3 regions of the Exiguobacterium sp. s78 genome follow, and region 2 is predicted to be linked to each of the others. Evidence: riboswitches for the same ligand, from Rfam matches in the RefSeq annotation. Region 2 holds a riboswitch; each other region holds the start of a gene.
What was found. Region 2 has a riboswitch for thiamine pyrophosphate ahead of tenA (thiaminase II). Riboswitches for the same ligand answer to the same signal wherever they lie in the genome.

Region 1: it holds a riboswitch for thiamine pyrophosphate, as region 2 does, so the genes downstream of both, KNQ18_RS06520 (ECF transporter S component) here and tenA (thiaminase II) in region 2, are expected to answer to the same signal.
Region 3: it holds a riboswitch for thiamine pyrophosphate, as region 2 does, so the genes downstream of both, thiT (energy-coupled thiamine transporter ThiT) here and tenA (thiaminase II) in region 2, are expected to answer to the same signal.

The regions. Positions count from the first base shown of each region.
Region 1 covers NZ_JACSNB010000001.1:1,271,574-1,276,545, forward strand. Annotated here, with positions in the region: gene KNQ18_RS06510 (energy-coupling factor transporter transmembrane component T family protein) at 1-594, opposite strand, end outside; gene KNQ18_RS06515 (ABC transporter ATP-binding protein) at 566-2,095, opposite strand; gene KNQ18_RS06520 (ECF transporter S component) at 2,092-2,664, opposite strand; TPP riboswitch at 2,765-2,864, opposite strand; gene KNQ18_RS06525 (50S ribosomal protein L25/general stress protein Ctc) at 2,960-3,637, opposite strand; gene KNQ18_RS06530 (GNAT family N-acetyltransferase) at 3,929-4,972, opposite strand, start outside.
Region 2 covers NZ_JACSNB010000001.1:1,920,039-1,925,010, reverse strand. Annotated here, with positions in the region: gene abc-f (ribosomal protection-like ABC-F family protein) at 56-1,855, opposite strand; gene KNQ18_RS10005 (DUF1002 domain-containing protein) at 2,132-3,013, opposite strand; TPP riboswitch at 3,207-3,313, shown strand; gene tenA (thiaminase II) at 3,388-4,083, shown strand; gene KNQ18_RS09995 (hypothetical protein) at 4,135-4,431, shown strand; gene KNQ18_RS09990 (glycoside hydrolase family 3 protein) at 4,462-4,972, opposite strand, start outside.
Region 3 covers NZ_JACSNB010000001.1:880,736-885,707, forward strand. Annotated here, with positions in the region: gene pknB (Stk1 family PASTA domain-containing Ser/Thr kinase) at 1-796, shown strand, start outside; gene rsgA (ribosome small subunit-dependent GTPase A) at 822-1,727, shown strand; gene rpe (ribulose-phosphate 3-epimerase) at 1,730-2,386, shown strand; TPP riboswitch at 2,409-2,518, shown strand; gene thiT (energy-coupled thiamine transporter ThiT) at 2,580-3,140, shown strand; gene KNQ18_RS04350 (thiamine diphosphokinase) at 3,142-3,744, shown strand; gene KNQ18_RS04355 (amino acid permease) at 3,799-4,972, opposite strand, start outside.

The sequences.
Region 1 (4,972 bases), 650 kb from region 2:
CATCCGTTCTGCCCGCTGAATCGATCGCGAGAAGAGCGGTAAGCCGATTGATAGGAACGCATCACCAGGAAAGCGACTGTGAACGTTCCGAATCATCCGGACTTGCCGTAAGACGCGGACTTCTTCGACCAAATGTGGAAGAAAGCGGATCCCGGCAAGAAATCCGTACGCGAAGCGAGGCGATACCTTTGCTTGGTGAATCAAGCTCATCACGAACCGGGTCGAATCGGTCGTCGTGACGAAAGCGAAACTTAAGCAGACGAACGTTGCCATCCGTAAGGCAAGTAACCAGCCGTGCATGACACTTTCCGATGTGACATGAAACCAACCAAACGACCATAGAGGATTCGTTCCTTTGCCGAAGGCTGCCATCATCCAGAACGTCAATAAGAATAATAGACTGTAAGGTGCGAGTCGTTTCAAGAAATCGCGAGGACCCCACCCGGAGAGGAGTAGCAGCGCGATAGCAAAACTCAGGAACACCAACGTCTTGACCCAGTCGTTCGTTGCAATCAAGGCAAACATGATCAAAAACAATCCGCTACCTTTGATGACAGGATTGAGTTTAGCGAACGGTGACGCGTTCGTCTGCATGGCGCTTCACCTCCTGGAATTGGTACGAAAGTGGACGTTGTAGCTGACAGCGTTCGAGTAACGGAACGTCAGCGAATAACTCGCTCGGACGTCCGTCAAAAGCAATACGCCCTTGCTCCATGACGAGGACACGATCCGCGTATCGGGCGACGAGTTCCATATCGTGTGTTGCCATGACGAGCGTCGTTCCGTTTTGTTGTTCCGTCAACAACTGTTCCATGAGCCGCCGTGTCGTCAATCCATCCTGTCCGAACGTCGGTTCATCGAGCAACAATAAATCCTTCGTCTGCCCGAGCATCGTCGCGACGCTGAGTCGTCGTTGTTGCCCCGTACTAAGCGCAAGCGGTGACTGCTGTTTGACGGATGCGAGTTCCAGCCGTCCGAGCAACGTCGTGCGCTCATCACTCGTCGCTGCTCGGTGACTCCAGTTGATTTCCGCTTCAACCGTTAGCTTGAGAAACTGCAGATCCTGTTGTTGAAAGACATAGCCGACGTGCTCATAAAAGCGTCTCCGGGAGTAACGCTGAACCGGACGTTCCTGGAACCGATATGTTCCACGATGGGGAAGCAACCGACCGAGTGTTGCAAGCAACGTACTTTTCCCGGATCCGTTTGCCCCGAGCAGCATCACCCATTCTCCTGTCTGCAGGGAAAATGTCGCATCGGTTAGCGGGTAAGGTGCTTTCGTCGATAATGCAGCAATGTGTAACAGGGGAATACCTGCTGTAGCGACTGGAGGAAGCACGTGAAGTCGCGCTGCTTGTGGTCCATCTATGGGTAACGTCTCTAACGTGTACGGATACAAAGAAGGAACAGCGATGCCTTTCGATTGAAGCTCTGTATAAGCCTGCGGGAACAAATCCTGCGGATGCGCCGTCGCAGTAATCGATCCGTCCTCAAGTAAGACGATCTGGTCGATGTACGGTAAACAGACATCGAGTTGGTGCTCGATCAAGACGATCGTTAAATCGTGTTCTTTCTGAATCCGAAAGATCAACGCCATCAGTTCGTGTTGTCCGATTGGATCAATCTGGGCTGTTGGTTCATCGAGTAATAAGATCGTCGGCTCGAGCGCTAGGACCGCGGCGAGCGCGAGGCGCTGTTTCATCCCCCCGGATAGACTTGCGATCGGTGTCGAGAAGGGGAGAGGGAGACCGACGAGTGCGAGTAAGCGTTCAATTCGTTCCTCCATCTCCGCACGTGGAATCGACCGGTTTTCTAAACTAAAAGCGATTTCGCGTCCAATCGTTTCCATGCAGAACTGTTCTTCTGGATTTTGAAATAAGACTCCGACCGAACCGGACCGGGTAACGGTACCAGTCTGTTCGACTTCGATCGTCTCCGGTGTCAGTCCGGCTAGGGCATGAAGCAGTGTCGTCTTGCCACTCCCACTGCGTCCAAGCAAAAGGGTCGTTCCTTGTTCGATCGTCAGCGATACATGATCGAGCACCGATTTCATCTGACCCGGATAGCGGATGCTGAGGTCGTCGACAGTAATCATGCGACTTCCCGTTTCGCACGTCCGGCCGCAAACCCGTTCAAGACACCGGTCGCAACAAGGCGACGGACGAGAATCGCTGCAAGCAAGCCGCCGAGTAATGCGCCACTAATCAATTGTAAGCCAGTTGTCGCAAGCAACGTCGTCGCCGTGTAGTAACCGAATCCGTTCGCGATCAGACTATAGACGATGCTACCAATTGCGGCTCCAACACCCGATAACATCAATGTCCAGGTGTCATAACGGCGATAACGCGTCATCGCGAAGACGAGTTCCGCACCAAGTCCTTGGCAGACCCCGATCAGTAGAGCCGATAAGCCAAAGTGACTACCCGTGAACAGCTCGACAGCTGCCGCGACGATTTCCGCGATGAGGGCAGCACCCGGTTTTTGAATGATTGCTGCGACGAGCGGGCTCGCGATGATCCAGATCCCAAACATCCAGTTGGCACCGACTGGCCCGAAGATTGCAGACATCGGTAACCAGAGTGTTGACCAACCGAGATAGATGACCCCGCAAGCGACGGCGAGCATCATCATGACCATGATTTCTTTCATTTTCCAGTGTTGCATCGTGTTCGTCCTCCTTTAAGTGGGGGAGACGCCAAAAAAGACCGCCCTCCGTAAAAAAGAGAGCGGTCCTCAGAAAAACTGCGCGCAGCAGGAGTCATTGGATGTGATCGCTCCACTTTCCTACGCTAGTATGAACTAGATCAGGTTCGAAGGGTCCGAAGTGAATCGTCTCAGCCAAATGGGCTCCCCTAGTGGATATGGTAATAGGTGATACGCTGTTCACTTTAGGCAATCTTCTGTCTATTGTCAAGACACAAAAAAACGATACGCCACGAAGGGCGTATCGTCAAACGACTTATTTGTTGTCTTCGTTCTCTTCTTTTGCTTCTTCTGAAGACTCTTCCGTAGCTTCCGCTTCGTTGTCTTCGCCAGCTTCCGCTTGTGCCTCAGCTTCTGCTTCTTCGATTTCCTCAAGCTCTTGTTCAAGCGTTGATTCGACGACAGCTGCGACTTGAATGTCACCTTCTGTGACGATACGGAAATCTTTTTGTTCCGGAAGATCAGCTACAGAGATCGAATCGCCGATTTCGAGGTTCGTGACGTCGACTTCGACGTTCTCTGGCAATTTATCTGGTGTTGCTGCGACTGTTACTTTAAAGAGTGTCTGTGACAGGAATCCGCCGACTTTAGCGCCAGCTGCTTCGCCGACGAGTACGACGTCTGCTTCGACTTCTGTCTCTTCATCCATTTTAACAGCGATGAATTCAACGTGATCGACAGTTGGTGTGAAGACATCCATATCACGACGGTTGATCAAGACGTTAATATTTTTACCGTCGAGTTTCAGTGAAATCAAGACGTTCTCACCGTTTTCTCGAACGATTTTAAGCAATTCTTTTTCTTCAAATGCGATTGGTGTACTTTCCACTTTGTAACCATACACGACACCAAGAGCTTTTCCTTCATGACGTAATTGTTTACGGAGTGAGCGTGGACGTACCTCGCGTTTTTCGGCTGTTAATTTAACTGACATGTTCATTTCCCCCTTGAATTTGGTATAGCCCTCAAAAGGTAATGAATGTAGGAGCAGGACAAGTCCTGAACAATATGAAACATGCTAAGACAATCGGTTTCAGACTCGCTTTGAATCTGACGCTTTCGTGACTTTGCATTTCTCTCCCAGGTCATTACGCTGATATTGAGAAACATGTGTGAGTAAGTCACCGTTTGATGCGGTGCTAGTGAGTTTATACCCCTATGTTTTAAATCCTTAAACCTCTAATTTTTATTTTTTAAAGTCGAAAGACCTCCAAACCGCTTGAAATCAAGGGTTGAGAGGTCTTTCGTTTTTTTCATTTTTTATGGTGATGCGTTGGTTTTCACGGACCAACACGCGGATGAGACGTTCGATGTGCCGCATCGTCGTCTGTCCCATCGTTGAAATTTGGAGCCATTGATTACGGACGAGATAGTCGCTTTCATATTGAACATGATAGCCCTGAATCCGAAGAGCGTCTCCTAAAGCGGTTGCCGACGGATGAACGATCGTCAGAATTCCCGGCGCTTGCGCTTCTTGAGTCGCAAGAAGGTTGAAACCAGTAGCGCGAACGGCTTGTTCGAGATAGGTCATCTTGATGGCTGCTTGATCGAGATCAATGGCATCGAGCGCTGCCTGACAAGCCAGCAACAAGTTCGATGAGCCGGAAAAGGCGACGCCTTCCGCATAGAGTCCGAGATCCAGATAACGTGGAATTCGTGGAGAAGGTAGGATGCTGTCTGTATGACCGATGAACGCAAGACCCGGTAAACCCCCAATTGCCTTTCCGGAGACGGTCGTGACGAATCTGCAGCCAGCGTATGAGAAACGTCCGGTCCCGACGGCGCTGATCGCATCGACGATGAGTGCGGTTCGTTGATCTAATAGCGCTTTTACCGCATCGAGATCGTAGAGAACGCCCGTAGACGTCTCACAATGCGTCAACCAAATCCAGTCGTACTCCGTTTGATGCAGTTGACTTGCGAGTTGTTCCAAGTCGATCGGGTGACCGGACGGAAGCAGGTGGATATCAAATGACTTTCCTGCTCGTGCCGCGTGATCGATCAAGCGTTGACCGAACTCGCCACCGTTTAGAATCAATCCATGTCCACTCAGTTGTTGTGCGACAATATCATTGGCGAGGGTGCCACTGCCAACAGCCATCGAGACATATGGCAAATCCAGCAACTGACACATCCGACCACGTAAATCTTGATCGAGCTGACGCATCGAGGCCGTCCGATGCGGACGCGGTGCTTGTTGTGCCGCTTGGCGGACTGTTGGTGCAACCTCGACTGGACCGGCTAGAAAATGCAGAGGACGTAAAACGTC
Region 2 (4,972 bases):
TGAACGAAAAAACTGCCACTCTCGGTATCGAGAGTGACAGGCAAGTAAAGCTAAATCATCCATACTGTAGCAATTGTTCGTATAGGTCATCGAGTTGCTGTTGGATGCTTTTAGAAACGGTATCGGTCGATTTTTCACGTTTTGCTAATTTCTGTTCAAGCCGCTCGATCTGCATTTCTAACTCGTATTGTGATAAGCGTTTTGGTTTTTGTAGGGTTACGTGAAGTGGAGACGACGCAGCGAACTCGGTACGCTTCTGTTGGGCATACGTATACGTACCATGATAACGCGTCAGACCATTTTCAAGCCAAAGGATCTGCGGAAAAAGACGATTCAAGAAATAGCGGTCGTGTGAGACGGCAATCAATGTACCAGAAAAATTCTCGAGTGCTTCTTCCAATGTCTCTCTTGATTCAATATCGAGATGATTCGTCGGCTCGTCGAGAATTAATACATTGATCGACGAATGAACGAGGACGGCGAATTGCAATCGCACACGTTCGCCTCCGCTCAGTGACAAAATGGACCGAAAGACAGTTGGTCCAAAGAACAGGAACCGGGCTAGGATATGGCGGGCTTCCGCTTCTGGAACGGCAATCCGGTCTCTAAACCAGTCGATTAACCGCGCGTCCTCCTCGAAATGGGCATGCTGGGACAAGTAACCGATCCGATTCGATGGTCCACGCGTGAGTGTGCCTGCGTCTGGTGATAATTCGTCAAGCAGCAGTGAGAGCAACGTCGATTTCCCGCTCCCATTCGTTCCGACGATCGCGATCCGATCCTGTGCCATGATCTCGAACGAGACTTCATCAAAAATGTGACGGGTTCCGTAAGCAAACGAGAGTTCTTCAGCGCGAAAGACGACTTGGCTCGAGTGATCAGTGGAAGAGAAGGAGACATCAGCGGTTTTGGCTTCGAGTTGTGGTCGTTTAATCCGTTCGATCCGCTCGAGTGCCCGTTCCATCGATTTTGCTTTACGGAATAATTTCTCACTCGGTGGAGACGCTTCGTTTGCCCATTGCCGGAGTCGACGAATCGCTTCCTTCATTTTCTTTATTTTTTTCTGTTGCTCTTGATACGCATGGAACTGCTCGAGCAGACGGCGTTCTCTCTCGACGACGAACGCGCTGTAGTTCCCTATATAGGTTGTCAGTTCACCGTCTTCGAGTTCAACGATCGAAGTGACGACGGCGTCTAAGAAGACCCGGTCGTGAGAGACGAGCAGGATGGTTCCTGTGTAGTCCCGTAAGAACTGCTCCAGCCATTCAACGGCAGCTAAATCGAGATGGTTCGTCGGTTCGTCAAGAATAAGCAGATTTGGTTCCATGAGTAACATGCGACCGAGACAAATCTTCGTCTGTTCACCACCGCTCAACTGGTGGAAAGGACGAGTGAGTAACGGAAGGAGATGTAATCCGTTCACCATGCGTTCGATTTTCGAGTCGAGTAGATAGCCGTCCTTTTGTTCGAATGCATTCGTCGCTTCCGCATACCGTACGAGTAGTGCATCGAGATCATCTGGTGCTGTCGCCATCATTTGCTCCAACTGTTGCATCCGGGAACGGATCGCAAGAGTCTCTGCAAACGCTGTCCAAAGGACGTCGAGTCCGGTCATCGTTTCACTATATACAGGAAGTTGTTCCAAGTAGCCGATCGTCAAACCGTTCTTTTGATAGATGACACCACCGTCCGGTTGCTCAAGGCGAGCAAGCAAGCGGAGTAATGTCGTTTTACCACTCCCGTTTCGTCCAATTAGACCGACACGGTCGTGTTCGTTTAAGAAGAGGGAAACATCCGTTAAGATCGTTTCGCCTCCGAATTGTTTGGTCAGGTGTTGAATGTCGCAAATCATCATAATCAATTGATCCTTTCGCGCGCATCAAAAAAGGAGAGCGCAAATAGCACTCTCCCTAACGTGTGAAAGATGCGCTTTGCAGTATTTTTCATTCATGAAGTTCTTAAAAAAGGACAGACGGGTGCCTTAGAACGCCATTCCATGAAAAATCGCGCGCAACAGATACAATTGTTCCATCAACCAGTGTTTGCACGCGGCAAAGTCCATCTTTTCACACCACCTTTCGTTTCAGATACATCTAGTTTACTATTTTTTTGTCAGTTACGGAAGTCTGAATTATTTGAACACGCCAGCAATCGAGCTGAAGAAGTCACTGAGTCCATCGAATAGTTTAGCAAAAAACCCTTTCGTTTCTTCTGAAGTCGCGAAGGCATGGATGTCTTGTCCCGCATTTTTAAGTCCACTTTCGATTTGTCCCCAGTTGATGTTCGCTTGCTCCATTTGATTGAATAGATTCGTCAACCGGTCCATTTGTGCGTCAGACAACTGGATATTGTTGTTTTGAATGACTTGGACGATCAGGTTTTCGATCTCGACTTTGGTTTCCGGTTTTTGATTGGCGATCTCAGCCTTGATCTCATTCATTAAGTCTGCGACTTTATCCGTGCCGACCGTTTTTCCGACGTCTGATGTGACCGATAATTCTTGCTGTGCTAAATCCTTGCGTTCGTCACTTAACTTAATTCCAGTCTCAGCGGAAGTTTGATCGTACGCTTTCATGATTCCTGTCAGTGCCGATGTCCCGGTCACCTTGTAGGGAGAAGTGATCGTGATATCGGCATCTTTGACACCCGCTGTGACGAGAGCGTTGAGATACATATCCTTCGTCACCCATGTGATGTTTTCCGTCGAGACGGAGAGTCCATCTCCTTTTTCCGTCAGTTCGATTTTAGCCGACGAATACATATTGCCGCCTTTTTGCGACTGTGGGATGTTTTTCCCGAGATATTTTTCCTCGTCAGCAGAAGTTGCGATGATCGGTGTGATCCCTTCCGGTGCATTGAGACGTGAAAGCACCCATGCTTTATCTTTTGCGCCGAGCGACTCCCCGAGTGTGACGATCGTCTTATCGACGACTTGTTCGGCGGATGCGGCTGTTGGGAGTAATAAAGCAGAAGCGATAACGGCTGATGCCATGATTTTTGTTGGTGTATGCATAATGAAATCCTCCAATTGTAAGTAACAGAATGAATTATAGTATCAGGTACTAAATTTAGTGTACGGTAACGATGTCTGTTCGGAATCGGTCTGCAGATGGAGACGGTATCCGTCTTCTGACACTCCATAGTATAGCGAAAAAAGGACAACTTGACTTCCGTTTTCAGCATGCTATAGTGAATGGGAATCGAATAATGACCACTAGGGGAGTCAGTAGGCTGACTGAGACGAACGAAGACGTTCGGACCCTTTGAACCTGATTAAGTTCGTACTTACGGAGGGAAGTGGCGTCAAGTCTTGTTCTTCTTGCGCCATGCCCGTGTGTTTCGGGGTGGTGTTTTTTCGTTTCATAACTAAACGAGGAGGATGAGATCATGACATTCACACAAGAAATCAAACAAGCGGCACAAGCGTATTGGGATAGTAGTTTTACGCACCCGTTCGTACAAGGAATCGGGGAGGGGACGTTACCACTCTCGAAATTTCGGCATTACGTCATGCAGGATGCCTATTACTTAAAACACTTTGCGAAGATTCAAGCGAAGGCAGCGTCAAAAGCAGACGACTTCGCGACGATCGCGACACTTGCCGAACATGCGACTTCGACTTATGAGGCAGAGCTGAGCTTACATCAATCATTTTTTGAGCCGCTCGGTATTACGGCAGCAGACCTTGAAGCATTTGAACCGGCACCGACAGCATATGCGTACGTTTCGCACATGCATCATGCGAGTGAAGGAACGCTCGGTGAGACGATTGCTGCCATCTTGCCATGTTACTGGTTGTATTATGAAGTCGGGCAACAATTACTGACGTGTACACCGGAAGAAAAAATCTATCAGCAATGGATCGACACGTATAGCTCGGAATGGTTTGAAAAGGTCGTCTTTGAACAGATTGCACGGCTTGATGCGCTGGCGGAGCAAGCGAGCCCAACGGAACGCGAGCGGATGAAACGTCATTTCGTGACAAGTTGTTACTATGAGTTACTCTTCTGGCACATGGGGTGGACGGAAGAGACGTTCACGTCGGTCTACGAAACGATTCCAGCACGCCCGGTATCTTCTTAAACCAGTAGATGGTAGAATTAGGAATACCATCTAGTGAAAGTAGGGATTGGAATGGAAATCGTAGTCATCGCACTCGTGATCCTCGCGGCATATGCTATGCAACGAATGCTTGGTAAAGTCAAAGTAAGATTTGTAGGACTTATCATCCCAACGTTGATCGTGTTATCCGGTATATCCGCATCGACTCGAAACTTTAAGGTAGCGTATAGCATGGGAAGCTATATTTCTGCTGTTCTTGTCATCGTCGTCTATGCACTGCTGACTTATTGGTTATACCGCGTCTACCATCGTGCGAAAGAAGAAGCTGAATATCCGTATCAATCATTAAAAGACCGAGGCATCCTTTAAGGAGCTTCGGTCTTTTAATGTATCACGTCATCATTTTTTCCAGTTTTTAAAGCCGTCACCGAATTCGAGATGCAGTTGATCGGTAAAGACACCGTTCTGAAAGACCGGCACATCAACCGGTAAAGTGCCTTGCGGTTTGAACGTTCCGAAGATTGCTCGGATACCTGCAGGCAGGTTCGGTCCCGCTGATTTTAGATTGCCTGCTTCGGAGTCTGGACCGTTCGGGTCGCCTTTGAAGCCATAGACGAGGACGTGTGCCGGTGCGTCCGGTTGAACGGCGACATCGTTTGGGTTACGGAGACTGAGCAGGACGGATGGTGTATCCGTTTGTTTCGCATAGCGGAAGATCGAAGCTGGAATTGCTTGTTCTGGTGCAGTAGGTAGTAGTTTAGTACTCGTGTTGACGTTGGAACCGACGATGATGTAATCTGCTGCATCGAGTTGCGCCCGTAATGTCGGGTTTTGGTCGAGCGATAGCGTAGTAGCCGAGTAATTCGCTGTCGTCACGTGCCAGTTCCGATTCTTCGGTAGGGAAGCGATC
Region 3 (4,972 bases), 1.0 Mb from region 2:
ACGAAATAGCGATACAGTCGAGGAAGGCGATGTCATCAGTCAGACACCGCGTGAAAACGCACAAGTCAAGAAAGGCTCGACAGTCACCTTGGTCGTCTCTACAGGTAGTGCGCCGGTCGAAGTACCGGATGTGACAGATGACGCTGAAAAAGAGGCGATTGCCACATTAAAAGAGGCTGGATTCGCTAAAGTCGAGGTCGAACGTGAAAAGTCGGATGAAGTCGAGCGAGGTAATGTGATCCGGCAATCGATCTCTGCTGGGACGGAAGTGATTGCAAAAGAACAGACGATTACAATCACTGTCTCAGAAGGAACTTCGTCCTTTGAATTGAAAGATTTGACGAACTTATCGAGTGATGAAGCAAAAGCGTATCTCGATGAAATGGGTCTCGACGGCACGTTTGAACAAGAATTTTCAAGTGACGTCAAGCTCGATCAAGTCATTCGTCAATTCCCGCAAGCAGGAGCGCAAGTCGAACCGAACGACTCCGTGACGGTGTTCATCTCAAAAGGTGAGGAAGAAAAAACGGTGACGGCAACGTTCCCTGAAAAGGTCGTCTATGATGCGGTCAGCGAGAACGAGGACGAGGAACCACCGAAACAAGTCATCCGGATTGAGACGGAAGACGCGAAAGGGAAGCGGACCGTCATCGAGGAATCGATTGATCAAGATGAGACATTCGACGTGCCGGTGACGATTGATCCAGGAGAAGAAGGAAAAATTACGATCTATAAAGACGATACGGTGTATCGTTCAAAAACCATCACGTACAATCAAGCAAAAGACGCACAATGAATGTGATGAAAAAGGAGTGCATAGGATGACGGAACAACGCATCGAAGAGAATCGAGAAGGAACGATCATACGTCTGCAGGGTGGCTTTTATGATGTCATGACACCAGAAGGAGAGGTCCGTTCACGGGCAAGAGGGAATTTCCGAAAACGCGGCATCAGTCCAGTCGTCGGAGACGAGGTCGTTCTTCATATCGAAAGTGAGACAGGATATATTCTCGAAGTGAAGGAGCGGGACAACTTTTTAGTACGCCCTCCAGTCGCGAATATCGACCAGGCATTGCTCGTCGTCTCGGCGGCAGAACCTGATTTTTCAGCGCACTTGCTCGACCGATTTCTCGTTTTGATCGAAGCGAAGGAAATTCAACCCGTCATCCTATTGACGAAGATGGATTTGCTGGACGATGTTAAAGGACCGTCTGTCCGAGAGGCGATTGCCGCTTACCGGAAGATTGGGTATACGGTCATCGAGACATCAAGTGAGACGTTGGCAGGTATTGAGCAAGTCCGTCCGTTACTTGCTGGAAAAACGAGCGTTCTCGCCGGACAATCCGGTGTCGGGAAAAGTTCATTGCTCAATGCACTGGAACCCTCTCTTGATTTAGAAACAAGTGCGATCTCGAAATCACTCGGACGCGGACGTCATACGACGCGCCACGTCACATTGATGCCGCTTGCCGAAGGATTGATTGCCGATACGCCAGGTTTCTCGAACCTCGATTTTCCGTATGATATGGAAATCGAGGATGTACGGTGGAGTTTCCCTGAATTCGTGGCTGTACAAGATGATTGCAAATACCGAGGTTGCTTGCATTTGAATGAACCCGGTTGTGCCGTCAAGGAAGCCGTCGAAGCCCAAGAAATCATGTCCTCTCGTTATGAGAACTATGGTATGTTTATAGACGAAATCAAGAATCGAGCCCGGAGGTATTGAAGATGATTAAAATTGCACCATCTATCTTATCAGCAGATTTTGCGAATCTCGAACGCGATGTTAAAGCAGTCGAAGCAGCAGGCGCGGACTATATCCATTTTGATGTCATGGACGGTCAGTTCGTACCGAACATCTCATTTGGATTACCTGTGCTTAGCTGCTTACGTCAAAAGACGGATATGATTCTCGATGTCCATTTGATGATCGACCAGCCAGAACGTTTCGTCGAGGATTTCGTCAAAGCAGGGGCGGACATCGTGACGTTCCACGTCGAAGCGACGAATCATGTCCATCGTGTCTTGCAACAAATCAAAGCAGCGGGCGCAAAGGCAGGAGTCGTCTTGAATCCCCATACGCCATTATCAACGATTGAACACGTCCTTGAGGATGTCGATATGGTTTTATTGATGACGGTCAATCCGGGCTTCGGTGGACAAGCCTTCATCGAGCGTGTCATGCCGAAACTCGCAGCACTTGCGCAAATGAAAGCAGATCGTGGTCTGACATTTGAAATCGAGATTGACGGTGGCGTCAATCCGGAAACGGCAAAGCTTTGCATCGATAACGGTGCGAACGTTCTCGTCGCAGGATCAGCAATCTACAATGCACCAGATTATGCGGAAGCGATCACTAGCATTCGTCAAGGGGCTGCCGTATAATAAGAACGAGAAAACGAAATATGATGACCGCAAGGGGTGTCGCTTGAAAAGCGGCTGAGAGGAGTCTTTTAGACTTTAACCCTTCGAACCTGTTCCGTTCAAACGGACGTAGGGATGTGGCGCACGCAGGCAGTACGGCGTTCGTCGTACTGCCTTTTTGCGTCCTCTCGTACAATGAAGGAGGAAAAATAGCATGAAACGGTTACAAATGATGATGGAAATTGCCATCTTCGCCAGTCTCGGAGTCGTCTTTGATTTACTGATTCCATTCAAAATGCCACAAGGAGGCTCAATCAGCTTAGCGATGCTACCGATCTTCGTCATGGCATTTCGCCACGGTGTCGTCGGAGGGGTCGTTACGGGAGCGCTTGTCGGTACGATTCAATTGATGTTCGCTCCTCAAGTCTTGACGATCGTTCAACCGATGCTTGACTATACGATTGCGTATGGTGTCGTCGGATTAAGTGGTCTGTTCGCGCGTCAAGTCAGACTAGCCGCGCGCAATGGACAAAAGAAAAGCTTGATGGCGTTCGTTCTCCTGGCGACGTTATTAGGCGCAGGACTCCGTTATATCTGTCATGTCATCAGTGGAATCGTCTTTTTTGCCGAGTATGCAAAAGGTCCAGTCGTGGAATACTCTTTTGTCTATAACGCAACGTATATGGTTCCTTCGTACATCTTATGTGGAATCGTAGCAGGAATTCTATTTACGACTGCGCCACGCTTACTCCGTTATTCGGCACGAGGCGTCTGAGATGCGGGCGATTCTCGTCTGTGCCGGTCCGCGAGAAGAAGTGCCGGATTTACGGACGTTTTGTCAGCCGGGTGATTTTATCGTCGGTGTCGATGGTGGTGTTCAGACGATTGAATCGTTTGGGCTGACATGCGACCTGACGATTGGTGATTTTGATTCGCTTGGTTATGTACCAGAAGGGGCAATCGTTCATCCGGCCGAGAAAGATGAAACGGATCTCGAACTGGCACTTCGTACAGCATCAGAGATGAAACGGTTTGAGGATACCATCATCATCGGGGCGACAGGTGGGCGGCTCGACATGACCGTCCAAAATGTGTACCTGTTGAAGCGATATCCAGAGACCAGACTCGTGACGAAACGAGAAGAGGTGCGATACTTGGCTGAGGGAACGTATGCAGTCGAAGCAGGGAGCTATCATTATCTTTCTTTCATTCCACTCGTACCATCGACTTTAAGCTTATCCGGAGTCAAATACCCACTCGATGCACATCCCGTACCCGTCGGAGGTTCCTTGACCGTTAGTAATGAATGGCGTGCGTCAGAAGCGAAAGTAGAGCTCCACCAAGGAGAACTATTGATGATGCGGACGCTTAAGGAATAGAACAATCATATGAAAGAGGCCGTGGACAAATCCACGGCCTCTTTTTAGATGAAATTATTCTTCGAGTTGAGAAGGGGCGACACGGATGTCGCTTTGGGCGGATAGATGTTTTCCTTTGACGAAGAGATGATAACTTCCCCACATGACGAGGAAGAAAGGAACACCGATGTATAGAGCGATTCGTTGATCCGCTTGAAACGCAAGACTGACGAGGACGACGACGTTTAACGTCAGCGAAATCAGTGGTAACACCGGATAGAGTGGTGTCTTGAATTTCAGTTCGGATACATCGTGTCCGTTTCGGACGAACTGACGACGAAATGCGAGCTGCGAAGCAGAAATCGAAATCCAGCCGACTTGAGCGCCAAGTCCGGCTAAGGACAAGAGCCAAATGAAGACGGTATCCTCTGCGAAAAACGCGGTTAGGAGCGATAACATCGCAAACATCATCGTAAAGAGTAAAGCGCGCATCGGCACACCACGTGCATTGACGTAAGATAATTTCTTTGAAATCATCCCTTCTTGCGCCATTGCCCATAACATCCGAGTCGCCGCATATAATCCGGAGTTTCCGACGGACAACAACGCTGTCAAGACGACGATGTTCATCAAATCAGCAGCGTACGGAATACCAATCGCATCAAAGACCATGATGAACGGACTGCTGACTCCGCCAGCTGTTTCATACGGAATTAATGCACCAACGATCGTAATCGATAAGACGAAGAAGATGAACGTCCGCCAGACTGTATTGCGGATGGCTTTTGGAATCGATTTTTCGGGCGTGTCGGACTCCCCAGCCGCAACACCGATCAATTCCGTTCCTTGGAAGGCGAAGTTGACGGCAATCATCGTCGTCAAGACACCGAGAATCCCGTTTGGAAACCAACCGCTTGCCGTAAAGTTCGCGAATAACGATGTTGGGCGATCTGCTTCCATCGGTAACCAGCCGAACCAAGCAGCGCCACCTAGAATGATGAAGAACAGGATCGCGAGGACCTTCAAACTCGAGAACCAGAATTCAGCTTCACCGAATGCTTTGGCGGAGACGGCATTCAGACCGAACAGCAAGACCGTAAAGACGGTACACCAGACGACAACGGGTACGTTCGGAAACCAGCGGTCCATCAAACTGCCGGCAGCTGTAATTTCGAGTGCGACCGTCACGGCCCAGCCGAGCCAATAAATCCAACCGACGGCAAAGCCGACCCCTGGTCCGATGAAGCGG